Regions from separate parts of the Micromonospora sp. WMMD558 genome, predicted to be linked through region 2. Evidence: riboswitches for the same ligand, from Rfam matches in the RefSeq annotation. Region 2 holds a riboswitch; each other region holds the start of a gene.
What was found. Region 2 has a riboswitch for S-adenosylmethionine ahead of ACN26Y_RS22005 (ABC transporter substrate-binding protein). Riboswitches for the same ligand answer to the same signal wherever they lie in the genome.

Region 1 (5,121 bases), 2.6 Mb from region 2:
CCCAGGAGCCGGGGTCGGGCGGGTACCACAGGCCGTGCTTGGCGACGGCGGCGGCGAGCGTCGCGTTGACCACCCCGGGCTGCACCACGGCGATCCGGCTGACCGGGTCGATCTCCAGGATCGCGTCCAGCGCCGCCGTGCTGATCACCACGGCGCCGTCGACCGCGTTCGCCGCGCCGGCCAGCCCGGTGCGAGCTCCCTGCGGCACCACGGGTACGCCGTGCCGGGCCGCCGTCCGGACGACAGCCGCCACCTGGGCGGTGTCACGCGGACGGGTGACCACGAGGGGCGTGCCGGAGGCGCAGAGGTCCGCCTCGTCCCGTTCGTGCATCCGGAGCAGGTCCGGATCGGTCAGCACCGCGTCGGCGCCGAGCGCGGCACGCAGTTCGTCGAGGAGGGGACCCATGCGCCGAGGCTACGACCCGGGCCAACTGATCATCAACCCGCTCCCCGCCCTCACGATCTTGTACTTCCGGCCCCCGGATCCCCTCTGACGACCTCGCCAGCGGTCGAGGAGACCGGTCCCGCCGGCGAGTCCGCCGCGTACCCTGAGCGGGGACGCTTCGGATACCGCAGGGATTGGGACGGCTCGGCACGGGTAGTACCCGCCGTGGCCCGGAACGACCGACCCTCGATGGCGCAACGGTTCGGGTTGCGCGGCGGCGGCGTGGACGTCGACGGCGCGCGGATCGCCGAGGCGGTGAACCAGCTGCACCACCGTGGGAAGGCGACCCTGCACGACCGCCTGCACCGCGTCCGCATGGCGATGGGCCTCGCCGTCCAGGCCGGACTCGCCGCCGGGCTGTCCTGGCTCGCGGCGCACGAGCTGCTCGGCAACCCGCAGCCCGTCTTCGCGCCGATCTCGGCGGTCGGCACCCTGGCCGTCTCGGTGGGCCAGCGGTTCCGGCGGACGGTCGAGCTGATCGTCGGGGTGGCGGTCGGGGTGGCCCTCGGCGACCTCCTCATCTACCTGCTGGGCACCGGCGCCTGGCAGCTCGGCCTCGTCGTGACCTCGGCGATCATCCTGACCGTCTTCGCCGGGGCCAGCGTGGCCATCGTCATCCAGGCGGCGGCCACCGCCGTGCTGATCGTGACGCTCAGCCCGCAGACGGAGAACCTGGAGATACCCCGGTTCGTCGACGCGTTCGTCGGCGGTGGCATCGCCCTGCTGGTCACCGCGTTGCTGCTGCCGCTCAACCCGCTGCGGGTGCTCAACCGGGCCGCCCGCCCCGCGCTGGACCTGCTCGCCGCGCAGCTCGACGGCGCCGCCGACGGGCTGCGCGAACGGGACCGGGACAAGGTCCAGCGGGCGTTGGAACGGCTGCGCGACAACAAGGAGGAGCTGGCCGCGTTCGGCGAGGCGATCGAGGGCGCCAAGGAGACCGCGATGCTGTCGCCGGCGCGCTGGCACCGGCGCAACGAACTCGCGCACTACTCGGAGGCGGCCGACCCGATCGACCGCGCGATGCGCAACAGCGGCACCCTGATCCGGCGCGCCGTCACGCTCATCGAGGACGAGGAGCCGATCCCCGACCCGATGCCGGACGCGGTTGCCCACCTCGCCGAGTCGGTGCGGCTGCTCAAGCACGAGTTCGCCGTCGGGGAGGAGGCCGAGAAGGCCCGCGAGCGGTCACTGCGCGCGGTCAGCGAGGCCGGCCGCGCGTACGCGGAGGGCGTGGGCTTCTCCGGCAGCGTGGTGGTCGCGCAGGTGCGTACCACCGCGAGCGACCTGCTGGTCGCCTCCGGCATCAGCCAGGAGGAGGCGAACCGCTGGATCCGTCGGTCCTTCGGCGAGCTGGAGCAGTCGCCGGGGCGGCCGGCCGAACCGGCGGAGGGCGGCCCGAAGCCGCCCACCGCCCCGCCGATCGGCTGACCGGAGGGTTCAGCCCAGCGTGGCGAGCGCGGCGAGCAGCGCGTCCACGTGCTCCTCGGTGCTGCCCAGGCCGATGCTGGCCCGGAGCGCCGTCGGCGGCAGGTCACGCCGGCCGCTGCGCCCGGCCGCCTCGGTGAGCAGGCGGCGGGCGAGCGGGTGGGCGCAGAACAGGCCGTCGCGTACCCCGATGTCGTGATGCGCGGCGAGGTGGGCCGCGACCTCGGCCGAGTCCCGGCCGGCCACCACGAACGAGGCGATCCCCACCCGCGGCGCGTCCGGGCCGAAGGTGCGCAGCTCCACCACGTGCGGCAGCGCCGCGATGCCGTCGCGCAGCCGGGCCAGCAGCGCCTGCTCGGCGTCGTGGAGCGCGGCGCGGTCGGCTCCGCTGAGCGCGCCGCACACCGCGGCGAGGGCCACCGCGCCGAGGAGGTTCGGGGTGCCGGCCTCGTGCCGGGCCGGCCCGGTCGCCCACCGGACGTCGTGGGTGGCCGCCCCGACGTGGCTGGTCGCCCCGCCACCCGCCAGGTACGGCGGTGCCGCGTCCAGCCAGTCGGCCCGCCCGACGAGGACGCCCGCGCCGAACGGCGCGTACAGCTTGTGGCCGGAGACGGCCAGGTAGTCGACGTCGAGAACGTGGAGGTCGACGGGGGCGTGCGGGGCGAGCTGGGCGGCGTCCACCGCGATCCGGGCCCAATGCCGGCGGGCCACCCGGGCCAGCTCGGCGACCGGCCACCGCTCGCCGGTCACGTTGCTCGCCCCGGTCACCGCGACCAGCACCGGCAGGTCCCGGTCGGGGGTGGTGCCCCGGCGCAGCTCGCCGAGGGCGGCGTCGAGCGCGCGGACCGCCCCGGCCGGGTCCTCCGGCACCGGCAGCCGTACCGAGCCGCGCGGCCAGGGCAGCAGGTTGGCGTGGTGTTCCCCGCCGAACGTCACCACCGTGGCCCCGGGCGGCAGCGCCCGGGCCAGCAGGTTGAGCGCGTCCGTGGTGTTCCGGGTGAAGACCACGTGGTCGTCCGCCCGGGCGCCGACGAAGTCGCCGACCGTCTGCCGGGCCCGCTCGTAGGCCAGCGTGCAGCGCCGCGACAGCGCCCCGGCGCCCCGGTGCACGCTCGCGTACCAGGGCAGCAGCTCCGCCACCGCGTCGGCCGCGGCCCGCGCGCAGGGCGCGGTGGCCGCGTAGTCGAGGTTGATCTGACCGGGTACGCCGAGCACGTCGAGCGGCCCGGCCGCCGCCCGCGACGGCACCGGCGGGGGTACGAGAGTGAGGGTCATGCGGCACCTCCGGGTCCAGGGACCCCGGGTGGGCACACGGGCGGGGTCCGCGCTTGCCCAGCACACGGATCGGGCCGGGCCCGGTCATCACCCGGGGCACCCCACCGCGAACCTCGACGAGGGTTGCCGGCCAGCAAGCCGGGGCTTGACGCTGGCGCTCGTGACCTGCCGGCAGCATAGCGGTCCCCGGTGCGGCCGGTCCGGCCGGCCGGCGGTCCGGCCGGCCGGCGGTGCGGCCGGTCCGGCGGGCCGGCGGTGCGGCCGGTCCGGCGGGCCGGCGGTGCGGCCGGTCCGGCGGGCCGGCGGGCCGGCGGTGACTACGCTGACGGCATGGCCGACACCCCGCCCGGCGCGGCCCCGCCGCCGCCGACCGCCGCCCCTGTCCCCCCGCCGGCCGAGGGCCTGACGAAGGCCCCCCGGCGTCGGGTCAGCTGGGTACGCGCCCTGGTGCTGGCCGTGGTGATCCTCTTCATCGCCGGCTGTGCGGTCTTCATGGTCTGGACCCTCGGCGAGAGCCTCGGCGGCGAGGCGCTGCTGATCGGGGTCATCGCGGCGGTCCTGCCGGTTCCGGTGCTGGTGTCCTGCTTCCTCTGGCTCGACCGGTACGAGCCGGAGCCACTGAAGTACCTGATCTTCTGCTTCGCCTGGGGGGCGTTCGTCTCCACCGCCGCCTCCCTGACGGTGAACAACTTCGCCGCCGACTCGTTCGAGCGGCTGAACCTCCCGACCACGCTCACCGCGGTGCTGGTCGCGCCGTTCATCGAGGAGTTGACCAAGGCGCTCGGGCCGATCCTCCTGCTGATCTTCCGGCGCCGGGAGTTCTCCGGCATCACCGACGCCCTGGTCTACTGCGGGCTCTCCGCGATCGGCTTCGCCATGGTGGAGAACATCCTGTACCTCGGCGGCTACGGGTACGCGACCGGTGTGGAACGGTACGGCCCGGCGACCGGGACGCAGCAGGTCATCGCGATCTTCATCGTGCGGATCCTGCTCTTCGGGTTCGCCCACCCGCTCTTCACGTCGATGACCGGCGTGGGCCTCGGCATCGCCGCCCGTGCGGCCGACCGGCGGGTACGGGTGCTCGCACCGGTCGCCGGCCTGCTGCTGGCGATGATGCTGCACGGCGCCTGGAACCTGCTGCCCACCCTCACCCAGGCCACCGGCCAGCCGCTGATCCTGCTGTACGGCTTCATCGGCGTGATGGTGCCGATCTTCTTCGGCATGGTGGGGCTCGCCGTCTGGCTACGGTCCTGGGAGGGGCGGCTCACCGAGCGCACCCTGCCGGACTACGTCCGGGCCGGCTGGCTCACCCCGCCGGAGGTGGCGGCGCTCAGCAGCCTCGGGCGCCGGCACGCGGCCCGGGTGTGGGCCAAGCGGGTAAGCGGCGACGCGGGCCTGAAGGCGATGCGCGGGTACCAGTTCGCGGCGACCCGGCTCGCGCTGCTCCGCGACGAGATGCGGCGCGGTCTGGACCGCCGGCCCGTCGACCGGGAGCGGGCGGCCGCGGAGGAACGGCACCTGCTCCAGACGATCGCCGGCTACCGGGCGTACTTCGTGGGCCGGGATCCGCAGGCGCCGGTCGGCGTCTGGGACGGGCACCGGTACCACCTGCGCTTCCCGGACGGCTCCCAGCGACCCGTGGACGCCCCGGACGAGCCGGTCGTCCCGATTCCCGTCGTACTGGCCCCGCCACCCCCCGCTTTCCCGCCCGGCTACGGCCCGCCGCCCGGCTGGTACGGCGTCCGCCCGCCGGCTCCGTGGCCGCACGCCGGTCACTGAGCCGCCCGGGGCGGAGCGCCGGCGCTCAGGTCATCAGGCTGGTGAGGAAGTCCCCGAAACCCTGGAAGATCGCTACCAGGCCGGCGCCGATCGCCTTGAACATCTCCGCCGCGCCCTCGGGCCGGAACGCCATGAAATAGATCAAGAACGCGATGAAGCCCCAGAACAGCAATTTCTTGATCAACTCCGGCATCGTC
Region 2 (5,121 bases):
GGTCGGGATCGCGCTGACCACCAGGGGGTCCTTGGGTGGCCGGGCGCCCCACTCGTCGCAGCTGTAGATCCAGTCCAGGTCGGCGCCCGGGTCGGCGTGGGCGGTGGCCGGGAAGGCGAGTTCACTGCCGACGACCGCCACGGTGGCGGCGCCGAGGCCGGCCCGCAGCAGCGTGCGTCGGTCCAGTTCGCTCTGCTCGACGTGCATGGCATCTCCTCCGCGCCCGGCACGCGGGGGTGGGAGTGAGCCGCGTGAAAACCAGCTCCAAAGGCCGGGCGTGAGGTGGAGAATATTGCCAGGACGCCGGCAGCGCTAGGTCCTGTGCCGATCGGACCCTCGTCAGAGGACCTGGGAGAGGAACCGGCGCAGGCGCGGATGCCGGGCGGAATCGAACACCGCGGCCGGTGGCCCCGCCTCCAGCACCACGCCCCGGTCCATGAAGGCCACCGTGTCGGCCACCTCGCGGGCGAAGCCCATCTCGTGGGTGACCACCACCATCGTCATGCCCCCCGCGGACAGCTCCGCCATCAGCGACAGCACGCCCTTGACCAGCTCGGGGTCCAACGCCGACGTCGCCTCGTCGAAGAGCATCACCTGCGGCTGCAGCGCCAGCGCGCGGGCGATGGCGACCCGCTGCTGCTGCCCGCCGGAGAGCTGCGCCGGCCGCGCGTCCGCCTTGGCGGCGAGGCCGACCCGGTCCAACTCGTGCCGGGCCACCGCGACGGCCTCGTCCTCGGACAGCTTCCGGATCCGCCGGAGCGCGAGGGTGACGTTGCGCAGCACGCTCATGTGCGGGAACAGGTTGAACTGCTGGAACACCATGCCGACCCGCTGCCGCAACCGGTCCGGGTCGTCGCCCAGCACGCTGCGGCCGTCGAGGAGCACGTCACCGCGGTCCGGCTCGATCAGCCGGTTGACCGTCCGCAGCAACGTGGACTTGCCGGAGCCCGACGGGCCGATCACGCAGGCGGTCGCCCCGCGCGGCACATCCAGGTCGACGCCGCGCAGCACGCGGTTCGCGCCGAACGCGAGGTGCACGTCGCGGAGGCTCACACTGACCGACGTACTCATCGGGGGCTCCCCTCCACCGCGCCGGCGGGCGCCAGGTCGCCGTCCTCGTCACCGGGTGGGCCGGCCGGACGCCCGTGCCGCAGCCGCCGGTCGATCCAGTTGACCGCATGGGTCAACGGCACGGTCAGCGCCAGGTAGAACAGGCCGGCCAGCAGCAGCGCCGACTGGTTGCCGGTGTTCGCCGCGTAGTCCTGCCCGATCCGGAACAGCTCCCGCTGGCTGGCCAGCAGGCCGAGGAAGTACACCAGGCTGGAGTCCTTGATCAGCGCGATGAGCTGGTTGACCCACGCGGGCAGCACGCGGCGGACGCCCTGCGGGATGATCACCACCCGCATCGCCTCGGCCCACGAGAAGCCGAGGGCCCGGGCGGCGTCCAGTTGGGCGGCCTCCACCGACTGGATGCCGGACCGGAAGATCTCCCCGATGTACGCCGCCGCGATCAGCGACAGCGCCAGGATGCCGAGCGGGTACGGGTTCGGGCCCCACACCTCCATCCCCAGTGGCGCCAGCCCGACGCCGATCAGGAGGATCGTCGCCGCCGCCGGCAGGCCGCGGAAGACGTCGGTGTAGACGCGGGCCGGCCAGCGCAACCATCGCGTACGCGAGATGCCCGCGACCGCCAGCAGCATGCCCAGCACCGAGCCGAGCAGGGCGGCGGAGACCGCCAGGATCAGCGTGTTGGGCAGCCCGACGGTCAGCATCTCGGGCAGCGCCTCGCGCATGGAGTCCCAGTCGAAGAAGGTCTCCCACAGGGTGCTCAACGGATCCATCAGTCGCCTCTCCTACCGCCCCGCTCGCTCTCTCCTGTTAAGAAGGGGCCCCTTCACCTCGCCAGGCGTTAACAAGGGGCCCTTCCTTGTCAGCCGACCGGTACCGTGCCGCTGCCGGGCTTGAAGTCCGGCGGGATCGGTCGGCCGGGGTAGTACTGCTGCTGCAGCCGGCTCCAGGTGCCGTCGGCGATGACCTCGTCGAGCGCCTTGTCGAGGGCCGCGCGCAGCTTGTCGTTGTCCTTGGCGAACGCGTACGCGGTCGGGGCCGGGCTGAGCTCCTTGGCCGCCACCCTGATCTTGCCGTTGCTCTCCACGGCGGACGCGTCGCCGATCTCCGCCGGGGCGATCCACGCGTCGGCGGTGCCCGCCTTGAGCTGGTTGATCGCGCCGTTGTAGTCCGGCACCCGCACCGGGTCGAGGCCCTTACGGGTGGCGTAGTCGTCCTGCACGGTGCCCTGGACGACCACCACCCGCCTGCCCTCGAGCTGGTCGAAGCCGGTGATGGTGGAGCCGGCCGGTACGTCGAGTCCGAAGTAGCCGAAGTCGTAGCCGTTGCCGAAGTCGACGGTCCTCTTCCGCGCCTCGGTGATGGTGATCGACGAGCTTCCGACATCGAACTTGCGGTTCGCCACCTGGGCGAGCAGCGCCGAGAAGTCGGTGCCGACGAACTCCACCTTCAGGCCGATCCGGTCGGCCGCCGCGACCAGCAGGTCGTTGTCGAAACCGGTGAACGTCCCGTCCTTCAGGTAGACGTTCGGCGGTGCGTCGGTGAGCGTGCCGGCCCGCAGCACGCCGGGCTGGAGCAGGCCGTACGGGTTGTTCGCCGAGCCGGTGGCGTCGTCACCGCCGCAGGCGGTGAGGGTGGCGGCGCCGAGGACGGCGGCGACGGCGAGGGCGGCGGCCCGGGTCAGGGCAGGAAGGAATCGCACAGGTGTCTCCGAGAGGGTTGTCCGGGCGGGCACGGGCGTGCGCCGCCGGCGGTGCGCCGGTGGGCGGACCGCTGGGATGGTTCGGTGCGAGGGAGTGGGGCGCTCAGCTACACGCGGCGCTGCAGACCCGCATCATGTCGACGTGACGACGCCGGGTCAGGGCTGGCGGGGCGACGGTGCGGACGGACACGGCTCTCCTCCAGGTCGGTGCTGACCTGGGGTGCCAGGCCACGCTTGCACCGGAGCCCGCTCCGGTGCCCGGTCCTCACCCGGGGCACCCCTACGTGGACGAGGGTTGCCGGCCAGCAAGCCGGGGCTTCACGCTGGCGCTCATGACCTGGACCGACACTAGCAGCGCGTGACGATCCGCCGTCCAGCCGTTATGACCACCCTCACGTGCCGCCGGGCCTGCGGATTCGTCACTCCTCGATGGCCCCGCCGACCCGGCGCAGGTGCGCCCGGAACGTGTACCCCGGGTCGGCGTCGCGGCGGGCCAGGTACTCCGCGAAGGCGGTCTGCTCCCGCAGCGTCTCGCCGGCCCGGATGCGTTGGGCCTGGACGCGCTCGGTGCGGCGGATCCGCTCGGCGGTCGCGGACACCTCCTCGGCCCGGGCGGCCGGGACGAACAGCACCCCGTCGTCGTCCGCCAGCACCAGGTCCGCGCCGTCGACCACGTGCGGGCCGACCCGGGCGCTGGTCAGCGTCTCGGGATCCCGGTCGTCGAGTCGCATCGGGCCCAGCGGCAGGGCGCCGTAGCTGAAGACCGGCACGCCGATCTCCACCAGCTCGGGGGTGTCGCGGTGCAGGCCCCACACCACCAGCCCGGCGACCCCGGCCGCCGCGGCCTCCAGCACCGCCAGGTCACCCACGCACGCCTCGTCCGTCCGCCCGGCGTTGTCGATCACCAGCACCTCACCGGGCGCCGCCCGGGTGTACGCCTCCAGGAACACGTCCACGCTTCCGTGGTGGCGGACCGGCAGCACCCGCCCCGCGAGGCGCTGGCCGGCGACGACCGGCCGGATCCCGGCGGGCGCGGCCCGCAGCGGCACCCCCAGCCGTACGCACGCGTCGGCCACCAGCGGCGTGGACAGGTCGGTGAACGGCTCCGGCATCCGACGTCCTCCCTCGGGGCGGTCGAGCACCCATCGTAGGGACGGACAGCGGTGGCGGAGCGAGATCCAATCTCCGGCCGCTGGCCCGAGCCCGGACCGGCTCGCGCCGGCTTCCGTGCCCGGACCCGATGCGAGGTGTGCCGGGCGAGGTCGGGGGTAGTCGCGCGGTCGGAAAGGGACCTGGGGAGGTCGGGTGGACTCGTACCCTGCCGTGGAGGCGCACGGGCTGATCGGCGACCTGCAGACCGCGGCGCTGGTGAGCATGGACGGCACGATCGACTGGTTCTGCGCCCCGCGGTTCGACTCGCCGAGCATCTTCGGCGGACTGCTGGACCGGCACCGGGGTGGCTACTTCCAGATCGTGCCGGACGGCGTCGACTACGTGAGCAAGCAGCTCTACCTGCCCGGCACGGCGATCCTGATCACCCGGTTCATGAGCGCGGACGGCGTGGGTGAGCTGGTGGACTTCATGCCGGTGGCGGGAGACCGACCGACCGACCGGCACCGCCTGGTGCGGCTGCTCCGCATGGTTCGGGGCAGCATGCGGTTCCGGCTCGACTGCCGGCCCCGGTTCAACTACGGCCGTGATGCCTACCAGCTCGAGGTGCACCCCAACGGCAGCATCCTGCGCAGTTCCACGCTCTCCCTCGCCCTGAGTCCCATCCGCTACGCGGAACGGCTGTCCGAGGAGCACGAACGCCGGCGCAGCGAGGACGGCCTGTGTCTCATCGCCACCCTGCACGAGGGCGAGGCCGGGGGCATCCACCTGGAGACCGGCGAATCGCCGGATCCGCCCGGCGCCTACAGCCCCGGCGAGGCGCGGGAGCTGCTCGAGGAGACCCGCGACTTCTGGCGGCGCTGGCTGGGCCGCTCCCGGTACACCGGCCGCTGGCGGGAGATGGTGGAGCGGTCCGCGATGACCCTCAAGCTCATGACGTACGCGCCCACCGGGGCGCTGATCGCCGCCCCCACCGCGGGGCTGCCCGAGCACATCGGCGGCGTCCGCAACTGGGACTACCGCTACACCTGGATCCGCGACGCGTCCTTCTCGGTGCACTCGCTCCTGTGCCTGGGCTTCAAGGACGAGGCGATGCAGTACATGCGCTGGGTCAACGACCGAGTCCGGGACGCCGGGGAGAGCGATCGACCACTGCAGATCATGTACCGCGTCGACGGCTCACCGGACCTCGCCGAGGAAATGCTCGACCACTTCGAGGGCTACCGCGGCTCGGCGCCGGT
Region 3 (5,121 bases), 2.6 Mb from region 2:
GTACGAGTTCCACGTGGGGAACGTGTTGCATCCGATCACCAGCGCCACGCCGCGCGGCACGACGTGGAACGTCTTGGTCATCCGCAGCGGGTCGCCCTTGCCGGCCGCCTTCTCCCAGCCCGCCGTCCCCGGGTGCCGGGTCATCTCCGCGTACGCGTACGCGACGGCCTCCAGCGCGCGGTCCAGGGCGTGCGCGCCGCCGGCCTGGAAGGCCATCACGAACGCCTGGCCGCTGGTGAACTGCACGGCGTTGGCCAGCTCGAACACGTTCTTGTGCAGCCGGTCGAGGATCTCCAGGCACACGCCCGCCCGGGCCTGCGGGCCGGCGTCGCGCCACGCGGGCAGCGCGGCGGTGGCCGCGGCGACGAGTTGGTCGCCCGCCGCGTGCGGGTAGCGGACGCCCAGGTCGACACCGAACGGGCTGGCCTCGGTGGCGACCGTGCTCCCGTCGCCGGGCTGGTCGAGGGGGAAGTCGCGACCGAGGTACGCCTCGAAGGCGGCCTTGCCGTCGGCGGCGGCGGTCTCGCCGTACACCCGCGGGCTGGGTGACTCCGGGTAGGCGGACCAGTACCCGCGTTCCGAGATGGCGGTCAGCGCACGGGTGAGGGTGTCGGCGTGCCGGTCGTACAGGGGGTGCGGGGTCTCCGTCATGCCCGCCATCATGCAACAGAAACCCGCACGATCAGTAGTGGCGTGTCACAACTCAGATCGTCAACTGCCAGTCCGTCCAGCCGTCGACCGGCCGGAAGCCGATCTGCTCGTTGATCCGGATCATGTGCTGGTTGACCGCCGCGTTCCAGGTGTCGACGGCGCGGAGCTGTGGTTCGTTCGCAAGCGCGAACCGGAGATTCTCGATCTTGACGAGGAGGCCCAGGCGGTGGCCCCGGTGGTCGGGGTCGACGATGGTGGTCTGCTGCCAGGCGTGCCACGGCGAGCCGGGGCTGACGTCGACCATGGTCCAGGCGACCAGCCGGCCGCTCGCCTCGTCCACCGCGCCGTAGTGGTAGGTGCGCCGTCCCCGGGCCGACAGCGCCGCCTCGGTCGCCCGGATCCGCCCGGCGTCGATGTTCTCCGCCTCCAGCGTCAGGTCGCCGATCGGCGCGTCGGTGTTCATCCGGCTCTCCAGCCGGGCGACGTCGGCGACGTACTCCTCCGGAACCGGACCGTGCCAGCCCACCGCGCGGTAGCCGGCGGAGCGGGCGCGTGCGCCGGCCAGCAGCGCGTCCAGGGCGGCGTGGTCGAGCGCCGTGACGTCCAGCCGGCGCCGAACCTCGGCCAGGGCGGCGTGGGCCCCGGCGGCCGCGGCGAAGGCCGCGCCGGCCTCCGGGCGCGCCGGCCCGTCCGGCAGCGCCACCACGGTGTCGCAGTAGAGCCGCTTGCGGCCGTGCTCCCGGGCCACCTCGACGGCGTACGCGAGCAGCGCCCGACCCACACCCCGGCGCCGGTGCTCCGGGTGGACGACCAGGTCCACGCTGGCGTTGTCCGTGTTGTCGAGTTGCGGGAACCGCACTTCGAGGTGCCCGGCCGCCACGCCGTCGAGCCGGGCCAGCGCGCGGGTCACGACGTAGCCCGGCATCGGGTGGCGGGCGTACGCGGCGAACTCGTCCCGGGTCTGGACCGGGAAGTCGGGCAGGTCGACGGTGGCGACCGCGGCGGTGATGCGGTGCGCCTCGTCGATCGCGGCCGGGTCGGCGGCGTCGTACGGGGTGACGGCGATGCTCATGGGAGCGAGCGTGCGCCGAAAACGCGATCGGGGCCAGCGGTTTTCCGCCGGCCCCGATCGGACGTGGTCGGGAGGGACGATCGCACAACGCCTCCGGCGCTGGGTCGTAAGAACTTCGCAAAGTCTCCGGCGAAACGCCCTCCCGCACGGAGCATCTTGCGCCGCCCGGTTGCTGTCGTCAAGTCCTGGACGGTGCGTTTCCTGCACTCAGTGCGAAAAGCCGATTACTGCGCGGATCGCCCGATCCCCCGTTCGGGTGATTCGCGCCCACGTCGGTGATCGGTCAGCCGAGGAGGCCGGCGTCGCGGGCGGCGCGGAGGGACGGTTTGATCCGGTGGGTGGGGCCGACCTGGCCGGCGACGGCGTCGAGCGTCTTCAGGCCCTCGCCGGTGTTGAAGACGACCGTCTCGGCGGCCGGGTCGAGGCGGCCGGACTCGACGAGCTTGCGCAGCACGGCCACGGTCACCCCGCCGGCCGTCTCGGCGAAGACGCCGGTGGTCCGGGCGAGCTGTTGGATGCCGGCGCGGATCTCGTCGTCGTCGACGTACTCCATCCAGCCCCCGGTGCGCCGGACCGCTTCGAGGGCGTACAGGCCGGCGGCCGGGTCGCCGATGTTCAGCGACTTCGCGATGCCGGTCGGCTTGACCGGGGTGATGGTGTCGCTGCCGGCGTGCAGCGCGGTGGCGATCGGGTTGCAGCCGGCCGACTGCGCGCCGAACACCTTCCAGCCGCCGGCCGGGGCCTCCACCAGCCCGATCTCGACGAGTTCGCTGAACGCCTTGTCGATCTTCGTCAGCAGCTCGCCCGAGGCCATCGGGATCACCACCTGGGCGGGGATCCGCCAGCCGAGCTGTTCGGCCACCTCGTACCCGAGCGTCTTCGACCCCTCGGCGTAGTAGGGGCGCACGTTCACGTTGACGAACGCCGTGTCCTCGAACTCGTCGGTCTCCACCAGCTCGCCGCAGAGCCGGTTCACGTCGTCGTACGACCCGTCGATGGCGACCAGGTCACCCCCGTACACGGCGGTGGTGATCACCTTGCCCTGCTCCAGGTCGCTGGGGATGAAGACCACCGACGGCGCGCCGGCGCGGGCCGCGTGCGCGGCGACCGAGTTGGCCAGGTTGCCGGTGGAGGCGCAGGCGAACCGGCTGAAGCCGAGCGCCCGCGCGGCGGTCAGCGCCACCGAGACCACCCGGTCCTTGAAGGAGTGCGTCGGGTTGGCGCTGTCGTCCTTGACCCACAGCGGCGCGGTGATGCCCAGCTCGGCGGCGAGGTGCGGCGCGGCCACCAGGGGGGTCAGCCCGGGGTCGAGGGTGACCCGGGTGGCCGGGTCCTGACCGGCGGGGAGCAGCGCGGCGTACCGCCAGATGTTCTGCGGGCCCGCCTCGATCCGCTCGCGGGTGACGGCGGCGAGGGCGGCCGCGTCGTAGTCGACCTCCAGCGGGCCGAAACACTCGTAGCAGGCGTGCTGGGCGACGAGCGGGTAGCGGGCCGAACAGGCGCGGCAGACCAGGGCGCGGGCGGGGCCGGCGGCGGTGTCGATGCCGGAGGCGGCGAGCGTCGACGTCATGTCGAGATTCCTCTCATCTTCCCCCGCGTCGCGCTCTGCGGCGGGGACGGAATTGGCACCTGCCCCGCCGGTCGCTCTGCGATGAGCACGCGGGGTGGTTGCCGGGGCGTCGTCGGGCCGTATCCCTCAGCCCCTCTGGATGAGGTATGCAGTTGTGTCGCCGAGTCTAAGCATCGCCAGCCGGCTGTCCACCGCTCGTTCCCACGCTGTGGCCAGATGTGACCTACTCCGCAGGGACGAAGACCGCGGTTGGCGCGCTTTGGAGCTGATCCATCTGTGCGATCGGTCGAGCGGGAAGCTACTCGGCGCGCTCGCGAACATAGACGCCGCGCCCGGGCGACCCGATGACGACGCCGCGATCGCGGAGTAGCGCCACGGCCCGGGCCGCGGTCGAGAACGACACCGAGTACAGGTCGGCGAGCTTCGAGTACGAGGGCAGCTTGTCGCCGGGCCGGTACTCACCGGCCTGGATGCGCGCCGTGATGTCGGCGGCGATATCGACGTAGCTGAGCGGGATGGCGGGCATGAATCCTCCGGGTTGGCACCTCCATCTGATCACCCGACCGCGACGAACCTCAAGAACATCGTTGACCTATGTCACTAGGTTGAATAGCATCGAGCCGAGTCGTCCGGGTTGGCACCAGGGCGGATTCACCCGGGTGGACGCCCGGGTTGCCGGGGCGGCACGGCCGGTCGCCCCGGCGCTCAAGAACGTCGGTCAGCACCCATGAGCCGGCCCGGGGCGGGTGCCGGGCTCCGGACGGCAGCCACCCGGGCGGTTGCCGTCCGCCCCCGCCCGCCTCGATGCCCCCCGACCAGCGAAGAGGAGTGCGATGGACGCGCCACGCTGGATCATCCACCTGCCCACGACGCTGACCAGCCAGGACGCGGCGATCACGCTGGCCGAGGCGCTACGCGACTCGCTCGGGCACGTCACCGTCCTCGACTTCGGCGAGGCAACGCTGAGCGAGGAGGATCGCCAGTTTCTGCGTACCCGCGTCTGGTGCGACCACCGCCTGCCCGGCGGTCTCCGCTGCACCCGCCGCGCCGACCACCACGGCGACTGCTCGGCGGCCTGATGACGTATCCGGCTCAGCTCCAAAGCAGCCAGTCTGGCGGGCCGCCTGCGTGGGTTACATCAGGGTCTTGGAAAGCAGGGGCCCCGCCAGGGCCGAGCCATCCGAGGTCTCTAACGGCGATTGGTCACCGCCGCGTAGGCGAGGCTGCCACCAGCATGCCGAGGCCGGAGGGGAGGAGTTCCGACCAGGGAAGCGGCAGATGCCGGACCACCAACCGGGTCGTCACGGCGGCGGCTAGACCGGCAACGACCAGCGCGGTCAGCGCCCACCGCCACCGGCGATGCTGCCGGCTGACCGACACGCCCAGCGCTGCCCACCCGAGGATGAGACCGAACTCCGCGAACCACGGGACAAGGGCGGCTAAGGACGCGACAGCGAGGCCGACGACGGACACATGAAGTGCCGACCGGATCGAGACGGTCTGGTCCGATGCAGGGACGTACGTGAGCTGGTCGTCACTTCCGCGGGCCCAGCGTCCGAACGTTTCCGCTTCCTCGGCCACGCCTCATCGTCGCAGCCTCCAGGGCCCAAGCGCCTCCCCGTGCCGGCTAGGACACGACGTCCTTGCGGGTGAAGCGCCAGAAGGCCAGACCCCAGAAGAGGGTCGCGTAGCTGATCGCGGAGATACAGCCGCGCACCACGTCGTCGGTCTGCACGGGCGTCGACAGCAGTCCCAGCCAGGCGGTGCTGTAGTGCGTCGGAAGGAAGGTGCGCAGCACGCCGAGGGCGGTGATCTGGTCGAGGATGCT

Region 1: it holds a riboswitch for S-adenosylmethionine, as region 2 does, so the genes downstream of both, ACN26Y_RS10055 (aminotransferase class V-fold PLP-dependent enzyme) here and ACN26Y_RS22005 (ABC transporter substrate-binding protein) in region 2, are expected to answer to the same signal.
Region 3: it holds a riboswitch for S-adenosylmethionine, as region 2 does, so the genes downstream of both, thrC (threonine synthase) here and ACN26Y_RS22005 (ABC transporter substrate-binding protein) in region 2, are expected to answer to the same signal.

The regions. Positions count from the first base shown of each region.
Region 1 covers NZ_CP186061.1:2,057,703-2,062,823, forward strand. The annotation lists gene ACN26Y_RS10045 (FAD-binding oxidoreductase) at 1-406, opposite strand, end outside; gene ACN26Y_RS10050 (FUSC family protein) at 668-1,873, shown strand; gene ACN26Y_RS10055 (aminotransferase class V-fold PLP-dependent enzyme) at 1,883-3,145, opposite strand; SAM riboswitch class IV at 3,190-3,311, opposite strand; gene ACN26Y_RS10060 (PrsW family intramembrane metalloprotease) at 3,476-4,924, shown strand; gene ACN26Y_RS10065 (hypothetical protein) at 4,950-5,117, opposite strand.
Region 2 covers NZ_CP186061.1:4,646,230-4,651,350, forward strand. The annotation lists gene ACN26Y_RS21990 (peptidoglycan recognition protein family protein) at 1-207, opposite strand, end outside; gene ACN26Y_RS21995 (amino acid ABC transporter ATP-binding protein) at 340-1,071, opposite strand; gene ACN26Y_RS22000 (amino acid ABC transporter permease) at 1,068-1,841, opposite strand; gene ACN26Y_RS22005 (ABC transporter substrate-binding protein) at 1,931-2,770, opposite strand; SAM riboswitch class IV at 2,996-3,108, opposite strand; gene ACN26Y_RS22010 (RraA family protein) at 3,190-3,882, opposite strand; gene ACN26Y_RS22015 (glycoside hydrolase family 15 protein) at 4,076-5,121, shown strand, end outside.
Region 3 covers NZ_CP186061.1:2,039,739-2,044,859, reverse strand. The annotation lists gene paaN (phenylacetic acid degradation protein PaaN) at 1-651, opposite strand, end outside; gene ACN26Y_RS09990 (GNAT family N-acetyltransferase) at 704-1,723, opposite strand; gene thrC (threonine synthase) at 2,007-3,293, opposite strand; SAM riboswitch class I at 3,304-3,439, opposite strand; gene ACN26Y_RS09980 (winged helix-turn-helix domain-containing protein) at 3,592-3,819, opposite strand; gene ACN26Y_RS09975 (hypothetical protein) at 4,127-4,372, shown strand; gene ACN26Y_RS09970 (hypothetical protein) at 4,497-4,874, opposite strand; gene ACN26Y_RS09965 (ABC transporter permease) at 4,921-5,121, opposite strand, start outside.